Regions from separate parts of the Thermaerobacillus caldiproteolyticus genome, predicted to be linked through region 3. Evidence: riboswitches for the same ligand, from Rfam matches in the RefSeq annotation. Region 3 holds a riboswitch; each other region holds the start of a gene.

What was found. Region 3 has a riboswitch for S-adenosylmethionine ahead of ISX45_RS13395 (methionine ABC transporter ATP-binding protein). Riboswitches for the same ligand answer to the same signal wherever they lie in the genome.
Region 1: another riboswitch for S-adenosylmethionine. It lies ahead of ISX45_RS15295 (LLM class flavin-dependent oxidoreductase); the one in region 3 lies ahead of ISX45_RS13395 (methionine ABC transporter ATP-binding protein).
Region 2: another riboswitch for S-adenosylmethionine. It lies ahead of mtnW (2,3-diketo-5-methylthiopentyl-1-phosphate enolase); the one in region 3 lies ahead of ISX45_RS13395 (methionine ABC transporter ATP-binding protein).

Annotation. Positions count from the first base shown of each region.
Region 1 is NZ_CP064060.1:3,052,192-3,057,337, reverse strand. Features, by position in the region: gene qoxB (cytochrome aa3 quinol oxidase subunit I) at 1-1,018, shown strand, start outside; gene qoxC (cytochrome aa3 quinol oxidase subunit III) at 1,021-1,635, shown strand; gene qoxD (cytochrome aa3 quinol oxidase subunit IV) at 1,637-1,936, shown strand; SAM riboswitch class I at 2,033-2,140, shown strand; gene ISX45_RS15295 (LLM class flavin-dependent oxidoreductase) at 2,212-3,273, shown strand; gene ISX45_RS15290 (ATP-grasp domain-containing protein) at 3,275-4,237, shown strand; gene ISX45_RS15285 (amino acid ABC transporter ATP-binding protein) at 4,276-4,998, opposite strand; gene ISX45_RS15280 (amino acid ABC transporter permease) at 4,995-5,146, opposite strand, start outside.
Region 2 is NZ_CP064060.1:378,415-383,560, forward strand. Features, by position in the region: gene ISX45_RS02030 (pyridoxal phosphate-dependent aminotransferase) at 1-638, shown strand, start outside; SAM riboswitch class I at 723-830, shown strand; gene mtnW (2,3-diketo-5-methylthiopentyl-1-phosphate enolase) at 899-2,140, shown strand; gene ISX45_RS02040 (2-hydroxy-3-keto-5-methylthiopentenyl-1-phosphate phosphatase) at 2,137-2,796, shown strand; gene ISX45_RS02045 (methylthioribulose 1-phosphate dehydratase) at 2,793-3,422, shown strand; gene ISX45_RS02050 (1,2-dihydroxy-3-keto-5-methylthiopentene dioxygenase) at 3,463-3,996, shown strand; gene ISX45_RS19370 (hypothetical protein) at 4,015-4,197, opposite strand; gene ISX45_RS19835 (hypothetical protein) at 4,460-4,645, opposite strand; gene ISX45_RS19840 (EamA family transporter) at 4,635-4,880, opposite strand; gene ISX45_RS02060 (GNAT family N-acetyltransferase) at 4,948-5,146, opposite strand, start outside.
Region 3 is NZ_CP064060.1:2,649,687-2,654,832, forward strand. Features, by position in the region: gene ISX45_RS13390 (methionine ABC transporter permease) at 1-166, opposite strand, end outside; gene ISX45_RS13395 (methionine ABC transporter ATP-binding protein) at 156-1,184, opposite strand; SAM riboswitch class I at 1,295-1,403, opposite strand; partial or broken gene ISX45_RS13400 (O-acetylhomoserine aminocarboxypropyltransferase/cysteine synthase family protein) at 1,511-2,472, opposite strand; gene ISX45_RS13405 (SCP2 sterol-binding domain-containing protein) at 2,604-2,951, opposite strand; gene ISX45_RS13410 (thioredoxin family protein) at 3,253-3,561, opposite strand; gene ISX45_RS13415 (toprim domain-containing protein) at 3,582-3,923, opposite strand; gene ISX45_RS13420 (YusG family protein) at 4,043-4,288, opposite strand; gene gcvH (glycine cleavage system protein GcvH) at 4,448-4,831, opposite strand; gene ISX45_RS13430 (arsenate reductase family protein) at 4,898-5,146, opposite strand, start outside.

The DNA of each region.
Region 1 (5,146 bases), 400 kb from region 3:
GGTATTTTCGATTGTAGGAATCGCCTTTTTAAGCTTTCTTGTATGGGTGCACCACTTCTTTACGATGGGCGCAGGAGCTGCGGTGAACTCGTTCTTCTCGATTACAACGATGGCGATTGCGATTCCGACAGGCGTAAAAATTTTCAACTGGCTATTTACGCTTCGGAAAGGGAAAATTCGCTTTACAACAGCCATGCTTTGGTCATTGGCGTTTATTCCGAACTTCGTCATCGGTGGAGTCACTGGGGTGATGCTGGCGATGGCGGCGGCGGATTATCAATATCATAACAGTTATTTCTTAATTGCCCATTTCCATTATGTATTAATTGCAGGTACGGTGTTCGCTTGTTTTGCCGGACTTCATTACTGGTATCCGAAAATGTTCGGTCATATTTTAAACGAGCGTTTAGGAAAATGGACGTTCTGGCTATTTATGATCGGCTTTAATATCTGCTTCTTCCCAATGTATTTCTTAGGATTAATGGGAATGACGCGACGCATGTATACCTATTCTGCGGGACTTGGTTGGACTCCGCTTAACGTTGTCGCGACAGTGGGCGCCGCTTTAATGGGCATTGGCTTTATTGTGTTATGCTATAACATTTATTACAGCGCGCGTTACGGCGAGCGCGACATGACAGGGGACCCATGGGATGGTCGTACGCTCGAATGGGCGACATCTTCACCAGTTGCACATTATAACTTTGCGATTATTCCAGAAGTCACTGATTTAGATGCATATTGGGTCATGAAAAAAACAGGAAAAGGTCTAGAAATCGACGAAGAGAAATTGAAACCGATTCATATGCCAAGCAATTCTGGTCGACCGTTCCTCATTTCGATTGCCTTTTTCTTTGCGGGATTCGGCCTTGTGTTTGAATGGTATACAATGGCGATTATTGCGACGATATTTATTATACTTGGTTTAATTCTTCGCTCGTTTGATGATGATGATGGTTACTACATTAGTGTGGATGAGATTAAACGCACCGAGCGTTTGGCACGGAAGGGGGCGTAACAATGGCAGAAGTTGCTCATCATTATGATGAAAAAATGCCGTTAGAATATCGGACAGAGGAAAGCCGCCTGAATATTTTAGGATTCTGGATTTTCCTTGGCGCAGAGGTCGCGCTCTTTGCGACCCTGTTTGCCACTTATCTCGTATTATTTCAACGCACAGGCCACGGTCCAACAGCTATGGAGCTGTTTAAAGTAAAAGAAGTAATGATTGAAACTCTTCTTCTGTTAACGAGCAGCTTCACTTGTGGGCTTGCAATTCATGAAATGCGCCGCAACCGTTTAAAAGGATTGCTGACGTGGCTGATTATCACCCTTCTTTTAGGAGCAGGGTTTATTACGTTTGAAATTAGAGAGTTTATTGATTACGTCCATGAAGGCGCGACGATTCAGACGAGCGCATTTCTTTCGAGCTTTTTCGTGCTTGTCGGTACGCACGGGGCGCACGTGAGTCTTGGAATTGGTTGGATGATTTTAATTATTATTCAACTTCTCCAACGTGGTTTTACGCCGCGAACAGCGCGAAAAGTGTTCATTGTTAGTTTGTATTGGCATTTCCTTGACGTTGTATGGATTTTCATCTTTACGCTAGTTTACTTGACAGGGATGGTGATATAAGATGGCAACGAACGATCACCATGAAACATTTCCTTGGAAACATGTTATTGGATTCGTTTTATCCCTTGTGTTAACGTTCGCGGCATTATGGGTCGTATTGTCATCGGGATTAGCGACGAAATTGATTATTGGCATTATTGTGATACTGGCAATGTTGCAAGCGAGTTTGCAGTTGTTTATGTTTATGCATATGACAGAAAGTGATAGCGGGAAAATCCAAACGATTAACATGGCATATGCCTTTTTTATCGCGATTGTTATTGTGATTGGTTCAATTTGGGTAATGTGGTTTGTAGTGTAATAATAAAGCTGGTTTTCCATTTTAGGAAAGCCAGCTTTAAATATATTGACTTAAAACATAGTTTTGTGGTAGGATTACTGTAATTTAATAGGGAAAGTCTTATCAAGAGAGGCAGAGGGAATGGCCCTATGAAGCCCAGCAACCGCTGACATTGGTCAGAAAGGTGCTAATTCCAGCAGAACCGTTTGTTCTGAAAGATAAGATGAAGCGATGAACAAACTTCTTCTTATCGAAGAAGTTTTTATTTTTATAGAGTAGTAGAGGGGGAGAGTAAAATGAGATACGGTTTTTGGATGCCTATTTTCGGCGGATGGTTGCGAAACGTCGAAAATGAGCAAATGCCAGCGACATTTGAATATGCGAAAAAAGTCATTCAAGCAGCGGAAACATGGGGTTATAGTACGACGTTGATTGCCGAGTTATACTTAAATGATATTAAAGGTCCTGAACATGATTCACTCGAAGCATGGTCAACGGCTGCGGCATTAGCAGCGGTAACGGAAAAAATTGAAATTATGACAGCAGTACGACCGGGATTTCATAATCCGGCAGTGACGGCGAAAATGGCGGCGAATATTGATCATATTAGCAATGGACGATTTACGCTAAACGTTGTGTCTGCTTGGTGGGAAGAAGAAGCACGCCAATATGGGGGCATTTTTACGGCGCATGATGAGCGTTATGATCGTACAGAAGAGTTTGTTCAAGTGTTAAAAGGGATGTGGACAGAAGAGGTATTCCATTTCCGCGGGAAATTTTATGAGGTGCAAAATGCTCATTTGGCGCCAAAGCCGGTTCAAAAACCATATCCCATTTTGTATGCCGGCGGTGAAAGTGAGCGAGGCAAGCAGGCGATTGTTGAGCATTGTGACGCATATGTTATGCATGGAGGGACAGTGGAGGAAATTGCAAAAAAGATTGCCGATATGAAAAAGAGACGTGCGGATGCAGGAAAAGCGCCGTTCCGGTCATTTGGAATGGCTGCATTCGTCATTTGCCGCGACAGCGAAGAGGAGGCTCTCGCCGAATTAGAGCGCATTACTGATGTGAAACAATCAAGCGGTTATGCGGGATACAACGATTTTGTCAGCAAATCGCAGCTTGAATTGCAAGTGAAACTACAAGATTATTCTGTATCTAACCGCGGGTTGCGCCCGAATTTCGTCGGAACGCCAGAACAAATTGCCGAGCGCATTTTAGCTTATGAAGAAGCGGGAGTTGATTTATTGCTTTTACAATTCTCTCCGCAGCTAGAGGAGATGGAGCGGTTCGCAAAGCAAGTGATGCCTTTAGTAGAGGAACGGAGACAATTATCGGCAATCAAAGGAGGAAAATAAGATGAGTAAGATTTATATTATCCATGAAAACCGCGAATGGACAATTCATTTAACGAGACGATTGGAAGAATTAGATTTGCCTTATGAAGAATGGTTTTTAGATGAAGGAATTGTTGATTTATCAGTTATACCGCCAGAGGGAGTATTTTATAGCCGAATGAGCGCTTCTTCGCATACGCGGGATCACCGTTTTGCACCTGAACTGACGGAAGCTGTGCTTTCTTGGCTTGAACGACATGGGCGCAGAGTGCTGAACGGAAGCCGGGCGTTGCGGTTAGAGGTAAGTAAAGTAAATCAATATATGGCGTTGAATGTTCATGGGATTCGAACGCCGAAGACGATTGCCGCTGTTGGCAAGAAACAAATTATTGAAGCAGCAAAACAACTTGGTTCTGCTTCATTTATTACAAAGCACAACCGTGCTGGAAGAGGACTTGGGGTGCAATTGTTCCACTCGGTTGAGGCGTTACAACAATATGTAGAAAGCACTGCATTTGAAGATTCCGTTGATGGAATTACGCTCGTTCAGGAATACATCCAAGCTCCTGAGCCGTTTATTACTCGCTGTGAGTTTGTCGGCGGGAAATTTATCTATGCCGTAAGAGTAGATACATCAGAAGGGTTTGAACTTTGCCCAGCCGATGCGTGCCAAATTGGCGATTTATTTTGTCCGGTTGGAGAAACAGCGGCTCGTCCAAAATTTGAAATTATCGACGATTTTTCAGACCCGATCATTGAAAAATATGAGCAGTTTTTGCGCGCGAATGATATTCATATTGCTGGCATTGAGTTTATTCGCGATCGAAACGGTGACATTTTTACTTATGACGTGAACACCAATACGAACTATAACTCGGAAGCCGAAGCACGCGCCGGGAAGTTCGGTATGCTTGAAGTGGCGAAGTTTTTAGGAGAGGAATTGAAACAGTTGTCGTCATCTGTCACTTACAGATTAACAAATTAAGAGTGAAAAAGCCCTTTTCTATAAAAAGGGCTTTTTCTTTACAATACTTTTGACAGAAACGATTTTGTCCGTTCGTGTTTTGGATTGTCGAAAATTTCACTTGGTGTCCCTTCTTCAACGATGTAGCCGCCGTCCATAAAAATGACACGGTCACCGACTTCGCGAGCAAAGCCCATTTCATGTGTTACAACGACCATTGTCATTCCTTCGTTCGCCAGTTGTTTCATGACGGCTAGCACTTCGCCGACCATTTCTGGGTCCAAGGCCGAAGTCGGTTCGTCAAACAGCATCACTTTCGGTTCCATTGCCAGTGCTCGGGCGATGGCGACACGTTGTGCTTGTCCGCCGGATAGCGAGTCAGGGTAGACGTTGGCTTTATCTTGAAGACCAACCTTTTTTAGCAGCTCCATGGCTTTTTCTTTTGCTTTTTCGATCGGCCACTTTCGTACTTTTACGGGAGCTAATGTAATGTTATCCAGTACAGTCATGTGTGGAAATAAGTTAAAGCGCTGAAATACCATTCCTACTTCTTCACGTACTTTATTAATGTCGGTATTTTTGTCTTTTAAATGAAATCCATCGATAATAATGTCTCCATCATCGAAATCTTCAAGAAGGTTTAAGCAGCGTAAAAATGTTGATTTCCCTGAGCCGGATGGCCCGATAATAACAACCATTTCTCGTTCCTGAATATGGGCATCAATTCCTTTTAACACTTGCAAATCGCCGAATGATTTTTTTAAATTCGTAACTTTAATCATTGGTTCGAATACTTCCTTTCCAAATAGTGTAGTAGTTTACTGAGGGAAAGGGTAAGAAGTAAATAAATGAATGCGACTGTTAAATACGGTTCCCAAACGCGATAATATTGTCCTTGTGCTGCTTTTCCCCAATACATAAGCTCGGGAG
Region 2 (5,146 bases), 1.5 Mb from region 3:
TGGCGACAAAAGAGTTTTTTGAGGAAACGGCTTTGTTTGCGGCGAAACACGATATTTGCGTCGTACACGATTTTGCTTATGGAGCGATCGGATTTGACGGGAAAAAACCGATCAGTTTTCTTCAGGCGAAAGGGGCCAAAGACGTCGGTATTGAAATTTATACGTTCTCGAAAACGTATAATATGGCTGGTTGGCGCGTTGGATTTGCCGTTGGGAATGAAAGTGTGATTGAAGCGATTAACTTGTTGCAAGATCATTTATACGTCAGCTTGTTTGGTGCGATTCAAGAGGCGGCAGCAACCGCGCTTCTTTCTTCACAAGATTGCGTAAAAGAGCTTGTTTCGTTATACGAATCGCGACGGAACACACTTGTAAAGGCGCTTCAACAAATCGGATGGGATGTCACAGCACCAGCTGGTTCGTTTTTTGCGTGGTTACCTGTACCGAACGGCTGGACATCGGAGCGATTTGCTGATTTCCTGCTTGAAAAAGCTCATGTCGTTGTTGCCCCAGGAATCGGATTTGGGGAACATGGAGAAGGGTATGTACGCGTCGGTCTATTGACGAGTGAAGAGCGCTTAGAAGAAGCTGCACAACGCGTTGCCAAGCTTGGTCTTTTCCATGCCGTAAAAAAATGATTGACATAGTTGAAAATCCCTGTCATAATTCAAATTAAATTTACTACCGCGAAAATTTCGAAAAGTGAATACATGATTCAAGCATTCTTATCAAGAGTAGGTGGAGGGACGAGCCCAATGAAGCCCGGCAACCGACTTAACAGTTGTTAAGCACGGTGCTAATTCTTGCAGCGATATGCTGAGAGATAAGAAGAGTCTGAACATCTAGCCTCTTCTTATGAAGAGGTTTTTTTATTGATGCTTAGAAAGAGGGACAGATGATGAGTCAAGTAATTGCCACATATCTCATTTATGATGAGAAAGATTTAGAGAAAAAAGCAGAAGGGATTGCTCTTGGCCTTACCGTTGGTTCTTGGACCGATTTGCCGCTGTTAGAGCAAGAACAATTACGAAAACATAAAGGGGTTGTCGTCAGCGTCACACAGATAGAAGAAAGTGAGCGGGTGAATGAGTATCTTGGCAAACGCGTGAAGCGAGGGCTTGTCCGTATTGCTTATCCAAGCGTCAATTTCAGTGCTGATTTGCCGGCGATATTGACAACGGTGTTTGGCAAGCTATCGCTCGATGGAGAAGTGAAGCTAATCGATATGACATTTTCCGATGAATTGAAAAAGCAGTTTCCTGGTCCATGCTTTGGAATTGACGGGATTCGCGAAAAAGTTGGCGTGTATGATCGCCCGCTTCTCATGAGCATTTTTAAAGGCGTTATCGGGCGCGATTTGCATTATTTGTCGGAACAGTTAAAACAACAGGCACTCGGTGGAGTTGATCTTGTCAAAGATGACGAAATTTTGTTTGAAAATGACTTAACTCCGTTTGAAAAGCGAATCGCTGCCGGAAAAGCGGTGTTAAACGATATATACGAAAAAACGGGAAAGAAAACATTGTACGCTGTCAATTTAACAGGGAAAACGTTCGAGTTGAAAGAAAAAGCGAAGCGGGCAGTGGAGCTAGATGCCGATGTGCTTCTTTTTAACGTGTTCGCTTATGGATTAGATGTATTGCAAGGTTTGCGTGAAGATGAGGACATTTCAATTCCAATTATGGCGCATCCGGCAATCAGCGGCGCGCTAACACCATCGGAATTTTATGGAATCAAGAGCCCGCTATTGCTTGGGAAATTGCTTCGTCTTGCTGGAGCAGATTTTGCGCTTTTCCCATCACCGTATGGAAGCGTTGCCCTTGATAGAGGAGAAGCGCTTGGCATTGCTGCTGAGTTAACGAAGGAAGATGAGCAATTGAAACGAGCGTTCCCGGTTCCGTCAGCGGGGATTCATCCGGGACTAGTACCGCTTTTAATTCGCGATTTCGGCATCGACAGTGTTATTAATGCAGGCGGCGGGGTACATGGTCACCCGGATGGAGCAGAAGGCGGAGGAAAAGCGTTCTGCGCAGCCATTGATGCGGTGTTAGCAGGAAGACCGCTTCAAGATGCCGCTAAAGATAGTGAGGCACTGCAAAAGGCAATTGCTTTATGGGGTGCTCACGAGGTGACAGCATGAAAAAGCCAATCCTTTTTTGCGATTTCGACGGAACGATTACAAATAGCGACAATATCGTCGCGATTATGAAACAGTTTGCCCCGCCAGAATGGGAAACGCTAAAAGACGATGTACTAGCACAGCGCCTGACCGTTCAAGAAGGTGTCGGAAAAATGTTTTCCCTTCTTCCTTCGAGATTGAAGGAAGAGATTACGGACTTTATTTTACAAACGGCACGTATCCGTGACGGCTTTCGTGAATTTGTCGCTTTTACAAAACAACACGGCATTCCTCTGTATGTCGTGAGCGGTGGCATCGACTTTTTCGTCTATCCGCTTCTTGACGGGCTTATCGAAAAAGAATTCATTTTCTGCAACGGTTCCGATTTTAGCGGGGAAACGATTCAAATTGTTTGGCCATATTCGTGCGATGAGCATTGTCATAACGGTTGTGGCTGTTGCAAACCATCGCTGTTACGGAAGCTATCAAAACCTGATGCATTCAATATCGTCATCGGCGATTCCATTACCGATTTGGCAGCGGCAAAATTAGCCGATCATGTCATTGCTCGCGATTTCTTACTGGAAAAATGCAATGAACTTAGTATTTCCCATACACCATTTACAACGTTTTTTGATGTGATTGATGTTCTTGAGAAGATGGAGGTGAGAGTATGAGTTCTCTTGTGAAAAAATGGAGGGAGCTTGCTGATGTGAAGGCGGAGTTAGCAGCCCGCGATTGGTTCTTTGCGACAAGCGGTAACTTATCGATCAAAGTAACCGATGATCCGCTCACCTTTCTTGTTACCGCGAGCGGAAAAGATAAACGAAAGCAAACTGATGAAGATTTTCTTCTTGTGGATGCACTCGGTAATCCATCGGAAGAAACGCATTTGAAACCATCAGCGGAAACGCTTTTGCATGTGGAAATTTACAACAAAACAAACGCAGGCTGCAGCCTCCATGTCCACACGATCGATAATAACGTCATTTCCGAATTATACGGTGACAACGGGGAAGTCGTGTTTACCGGACAAGAAATTATTAAGGCGTTCGGTCTTTGGGAAGAAGATGCTGTTATTCGCATTCCGATTATTAACAATTACGCCCATATTCCGACACTGGCGAAAGAGTTTGCCCAACATGTTAACGATGACGCAGGTGCGGTTCTCATTCGTAATCACGGCATTACTGTATGGGGGCGAAATGCGTTTGAAGCAAAAAAATTTTTAGAAGCGTGCGAGTTTTTATTTAGCTATCACATCAAGCTACTGTTGCTAAAGGGAGCAAAGGCGTTCGCCTAAAATCCCTTTTTTATAAAAAAATTTTTAGGAGGAAGAGAAGATGGCAACGATTCGTTTTCATGAAACAAATGAAAGAATTACCACTGAAGCAGAAGTAGTCAAATTTTTAGAGGAGCAAGGGGTTATTTACGAAAAATGGGATATCAACAAACTCCCAGAACATTTACGCGAAAAATATTTGCTTACGGATGAAGAAAAAAATGAAATTTTAGAGACATTTAAAGACGAAATTGCAGATATTTCTGCACGCCGCGGCTATAAAGCGCAAGACGTTATTTCCTTATCCGAAAATACACCGAACCTAGATCAATTGCTCGAAAACTTTAAGCGCGAACATCATCATACAGATGATGAGGTGCGCTTTATCGTCAGCGGCCACGGCGTATTTGCGATTCAAGGAAAAGACGGAAAATTTTTTGATGTCGAATTAAATCCTGGCGATTTAATTTCCGTTCCAGAAAATACACGCCACTATTTTACATTGCAAGAAGATCGCCGCGTAGTCGCGATTCGCATTTTTGTCACAACAGAAGGATGGGTGCCGATTTACGAAAAAGAAGGAATCAACGCGTAACAACCATCCCTCTTCCTCTTAATCGGAAGAGGGGTGATGTAATGGTTTCGCAGTAAAAAGAATGACCCCAGCAATGACAATCATACTTCCGATAAATTGCAAAGGATACATCGATTCTTGCAGTAATATAGGCAAGAATCGATGTAAAAATAAGAACATTCCCGATTTTGTAATGCCAATATGTTGAATCTGATATTCCAAAACATCATTGCCAACACGGTAGCACCTACGCTGGAATATAGAAGGGCAAGCCAAAAAGAGAACGAAGATTCGTGAACGGTGAAAGTGGAAACGGGAAACGGCGCGAGTATCGCTGCGCCGAAGATGCCCGGCCATAACATTGCCTTGAATGCAGAAACAAACTGCATTGCTTGTTTCGCAAACAACGAATAGAGCCCCTATACCGCAACGGTCCTAGCATAAATACATCTCCGATATTCAATTGAAAATGAGAGAGTGTTTGTCAATTACCATGAACCATGACGATCATAACGTCGACAAACGAAATGAACATCGCGATTTTTTGCTTTAGCGTCAATGTTTCCTTGCCGATAAAATAAGAAACCACCGCAATTGAAACGGGATTTAATGTGGACAACAGCCCGACATTATCGGCAAGCGCTTTAAACATCAAGAGATTAAATAACACAACACCGGTAAGTTCCATCAAGCGGAAAAAGCACTTGTTTTGGAAACGACAACTGTTTTTCTTTCCACCAAACGAGCGGAACGAGGAAGGAGACAGCTACAAACCAACGCATTTCCGGCAAAACGAACGATGTCGCATGACCGACAAGAAATTTACCGGCGACAAAATTCCCGCCCCATAACAAACTGGTGATTAGTAATAGAATGTAATACTTTCCTTCCTGCTGCTTTGTCATCCTTTTTATCCTACTCTATTATCTCTCTACATGAATCCTACTCTTTTTCGTCTCATGGGAAAAGTGATCAGCCGAGTGCAGGGTCAGCGATACCGAATAATCGATTTCGCTGTCCCGGTAACTGCTGAGCATAAAGAAGCATGAGTGGAGAAACCAATGTTTCTTGAAATCCTAGCTGGCATAGTGCCCTCATAAAATCGCTTTGTCTACTAGGGACATCGATTCTCACAGGTATAGCCGATTGACAGAGAAATGCTTGAATGAGC
Region 3 (5,146 bases):
GCCGATTCTCCCATATATTCCCCTTTGAGGTTAAAAATAATAAAAGACCAAGGATAATACCTAACACAAACGTTGCAACAACAGCAATACCAGTCATATAAAGGGTTTCTACTGTCGCCGCCCAAATGGTATCCCATTGCACATTCGGTAAGAGGCTATTGAACATCGGTAATCACCTCCACCCCAACCTGTTGTTGGCGAATATAATCAATCGCTTTTGCTACTTCCTCATCTGTTCCATCAATATGCACGAATAATACCCCGTACGAACCTTGATGGGTCTGCGAAATTTTCCCTTGAAGGATATTCACGTTTACTTGGAATTGACGAGTAAGATTCGCTATCAATGGCTGCTCAGCTGCCTCGCCAACAAAGGTTAATTGAATCACGTTCCCTCTCGGATATTTATCTATTAAATGAGCAATCGTTTCTTTTGTCTCTTCCGGTTCAATGACTTGTTGAACGAACCGTTTTGTAATTGTCTGCTTTGGTTGACGGAACACTTGAAGCACTTCGCCTTGTTCAACAATCTTACCGTTTTCCATGACGGCTACACGATCACAAATTTTCCGAATAACGTGCATCTCATGAGTGATGAGAACAATCGTCAAACGAAGACGCTGATTAATATCTACCAATAAATCGAGAATGGAATCTGTTGTTTGTGGATCTAGCGCTGATGTCGCCTCATCGCATAATAATACTTTTGGATTATTCGCCAAAGCACGGGCGATGCCGACACGCTGCTTTTGGCCGCCGCTTAATTGTGATGGATAGGCATTTTCACGTCCTTGCAAGCCAACAAGCTGAATGAGCTCGTCCACGCGTTTTAACCGTTGTTCCTTTGGAACTCCTGCAATCTCTAATGGAAACGCAATATTTTCACGCACGGTTCTTGACCATAATAAATTAAAATGTTGGAAAATCATCCCGATTTCTTGACGAGCTTCGCGTAATTCTTTCCCCTTAATATTGGCAATATTTCGATCAGCAACGATGACATTTCCCTTCGTGGGCTTTTCTAGTCCATTTAACATACGAATTAACGAACTTTTTCCAGCTCCACTATAACCAATAATCCCGAAAATTTCCCCTTCTTTAATGTGCAAGCTCACATCATCGACAGCTGTTACTGAACCGTTGCTAGATTGATAAATTTTCGTTACATTTTCTAATGTAATCATTTGCTTCTCACCTTCCTTTTCTTCACAGCTGCTTCCTATCTTCGCCGACATACTTAAAATAAAAAACCTTTCTGCTCAAGAGAACAGAAAGGCATTATCTCCTATTCTGTCTCTTATCTCTCAAAGCAATCGCTTTGTGTGAATTGGCACCATTTCAGCAAAAATGCTGACGGTTGCCGGGTTTCATTGGGCACATCCCTCCACCTCTCTTGATAAGAGCACTGAACGCGCTTTATTCAATTAAAACTTTAATCAGCTCAAGTAGTTTTATAAATTACAAGTGTGATTTTAACATGCATGAAATAAAGTGTCAACAAAAACTTTGATCATCGATACAAAGACAAATCCGAGGCAACTTCAGTAGCGGCTTGAATTGCCTGTTCCAAATCTTCAATTAAATCATCCACATTCTCAATTCCAACAGATAAGCGAATCAAATCTTCAGTAACGCCAGATGCTTTTAAATCTTCTGCACTCAACTGCTGATGCGTCGTGCTTGCCGGATGAATAATTAAACTTTTCGCGTCACCAGCGTTGGCTACATGTGACCAAAATTTCACGTTGTTAATCAGTTTTGCTCCTGCTTTCCGGCCACCTTTAATTCCAAAAACAACGACTGCACCAGCTCCTTTTGGCAAATATTTTTCTGCTAAATCTTTAGACGGATGTTGCTCATGTTCCGGATAAAGCACCCATTCTACAGCTGGATGACGATCTAAATATTCAACAATTGTTCGCGTATTAGCAATATGTTCTTTCATACGCACATGTAATGTCTCAAGACCACAAAGTTAAGCTGAAAGGCATTGAAAGGACTAATGGCTGGGCCTAAATCACGCAATAGTTATACTCGCGCCTTAGCAATATCGGCGGCAGGTCCGAACGCTTCGGCATAAACAAGATTATGATAGCTCGGATCCGGCGTTGTAAATTCAGGGAATTTTGGTGAGTTCCAATCAAAATTTCCACCATCGACAATAATCCCGCCAAGCGTTGTTCCGTTTCCAAGTAACCATTTCGTTGCTGAATGAACAACAATATCAGCTCCATGCTCAATCGGTCTGCATAAATAAGGAGTCGCAAACGTGTTATCGATAATAAGTAGGATGCCTGCTTCATGAGCAATCTCAGCTACGGCTTCAATGTCTAATACATGCAGGCTCGGATTGCCGATTGTTTCGGCGAAAATCGCTTTTGTATTTGGCGTGATTGCCGCGCGAAAATTTTCCAGATTAGCTGGATCAACAAAATGCATCTTAATACCGTACTCTGGCACCGTGTTGCAAAAACCGGTTGCCGGGCTTCATCAGGCCAGTCCCTCTCCGCCTTTCTTGATAAGAAATGTATAATCGTTTTATTTTTTCGAATTGTACCACGCCATTTTCTTTTCGTTAATTATTTTCTTAATATTAAAAACCTTTAGCGAACAAATCGATAAGGCTTCGCTAAATGAAAAATTGATTCTAAAAGAAGTATATGCCGAAAGCTTCCCACAACGGACAACTCTTTCAGGCGCATTTGTTGCTGTAATTTTAATTCTCCAGTTAAAAGCGCTTGAATCGCCTCTTCTGAACCCCGAATCGTTAATAGTCTTTTTTCATCTACATTTTTTTCCTCTTCCGTACCGTTTTTTGAAATAGCAAAAATAACATTCTCGTTCTCACATTCAAACTGAATATATACATGCTCCTCAGGCAAAAGCGGTAATAAATGATGTAACGTTTGAATCCTTTCAATGAATTGCTGAATAAGACTATAGATCCCCATTGTTTTACCAACCTCCCCCATTAGTCTCTTACATGTACATTCCATGAGAAAGCGCATGAATCCTTTGCTAACTTCTCGACAAATGACCAATAAAATATACAAATTAAACCACAAACTCTATACGTATTACTGATATTTCCTGAGAAATATGTGAAATAAAGGGTTTTTATGTCGAATTTTTCTATATTTTTTTAAAAAAAAGCTGCCCGAAAAGATCACGAAAATGTGATTTTTTCGGACAGCCTTATCTTTCGTTCATTTTTTGGTTGGAATTTTAAATCAAGGGCTTCAAGCCATCTCTTTATAAAAGCTTTTTAATCGTTTCATACAAGTACGGAACGGAATGAAACGCGTATATTTTTTTCTCTAGCTGCGCGTTTCGGAATATGAGAAGACACGGAACACTCTCAATGCTCCATGAAATTGCACGTTCTGGCATATAATTAATGTCTGATTTGCAAAACTTTATATCAGGGAATAGCTCTTGAACAATTTCAAGCATCCGGCTTGCGAGCTGACATGTTCCGCACATCGGCGTATATAAATAAACGCATACAATCTCCTCTTGTTCGATTGCTTCGTCGATTTGCTCCAATGTCAAGGCTTCCATTTGCGTATTTTTCACACCTTTTATAAATAATCCGTATGCACATCTATATTGGCGCTTAATAACACAGCCGCAATGTGTTGTTTTGGTGCTGCTGCTACTTCTCGATACATTCGATCAATATATAAATGTTCCGCTTCGGGAAGTTCACGTCGAAATTGCTTCCGCAGCTTTTCTCCTGCTTCGTCAGCATCGACTAATATGAATACTTCTTTATTATATAGCTCATCGATTAATTCGTCTAATTTAGCATTACTAATCGTACCATTTGTACAAATGATTTCAACTGGTTCTTTAATAATGCACTCTAGTTTCTTCTTATCAGATCGCCCCTCTACAATAATCACTTTTCCTGTCTCTACCATTGTCATAAGCATCACCTAATGAAAAGAGATTACATATATTTTATTCCATAAACACACCATTTTCTCCTTTCATGTTGCAAAAAATAAAAAAGCAACGGTAAGGTAAAAACCCGCTGCTTTCAACACCAGCCATACTCGCTGTCGCAATCGACGTACTTTTGATCAGGATCGGTTGTCAATGTGACCTGCTTATAAATTTTATCTAGTTCTTTCTCATACCCATTGTTCAATTCAAAGGTACCGCCGGCTTCGGAAAGAACAATCCGTCCGATCGGTTCGTTCTCCGCAAACAGCTCGATTGTATCATTTTTAAGTTTACCGACTATACGATCGGTAATATCTAGTCTTTTCTTCTCCAACGTCATAAAAAAGACACCCCCTCGAACGTATTTAACTATAGGGTGCCCAATCATTGGTCGAATACTCGTCGTATGGAAACAAGCAACGGCTCTATTGCCATTGCTTGTCCCAATTTTCCTTATACTTACAGGTGAAGCGTTGTCGTTATTTGGTATAAATATGCTTTAGTCTTCGTTAATCATCGCTTCATATTGTTCCGCTGTTAATAAGTTGTCTACTTCGCTTAGGTCAGAAGGCTCGACAACAATCATCCATGCTTTCTCATACGGAGACTCGTTCACAAATTCAGGATTATCATTTAATGCTTCGTTCACTTCGACAACTTTGCCACTCACAGGTGCATATAGTTCTGAAACGGTTTTGACTGATTCAACGCTACCAAACGGCTCGTTGGCAGTAATCTCTGCCCCCACTTCAGGTAGCTCCACAAATACAATGTCACCTAGCTCGGATTGTGCAAAATCAGTAATCCCAATACGAACTTTGTCACCTTCCACACGTACCCATTCATGCTCTTCAGAATAGCGCAATTCTTTTGGCGTGTTCATCACAGTCCCTCCAACTACAATTGTATTCTTCTTAATAATAACTGATTTTTTCGAAAAACTCACCGACTATCTCTTCAGAGCGGAAAAAAATTTTTCATATTCTTCCTCTTTGAAACCAACGATCACATTTTCTCCATCAGTTAAAATCGGCCGTTTGATTAACATTCCATCAGAGGCAAGGAGATCAAGCAATTCCGATTCAGAAGCTGTGTTTACTTTATCTTTCATGCCCAATTCACGATATTTCATACCACTTGTATTAAAAAACTTTTTTAATTCTAATCCGCTTTTTCGATAAAGCTCGCCGAGTTCCTC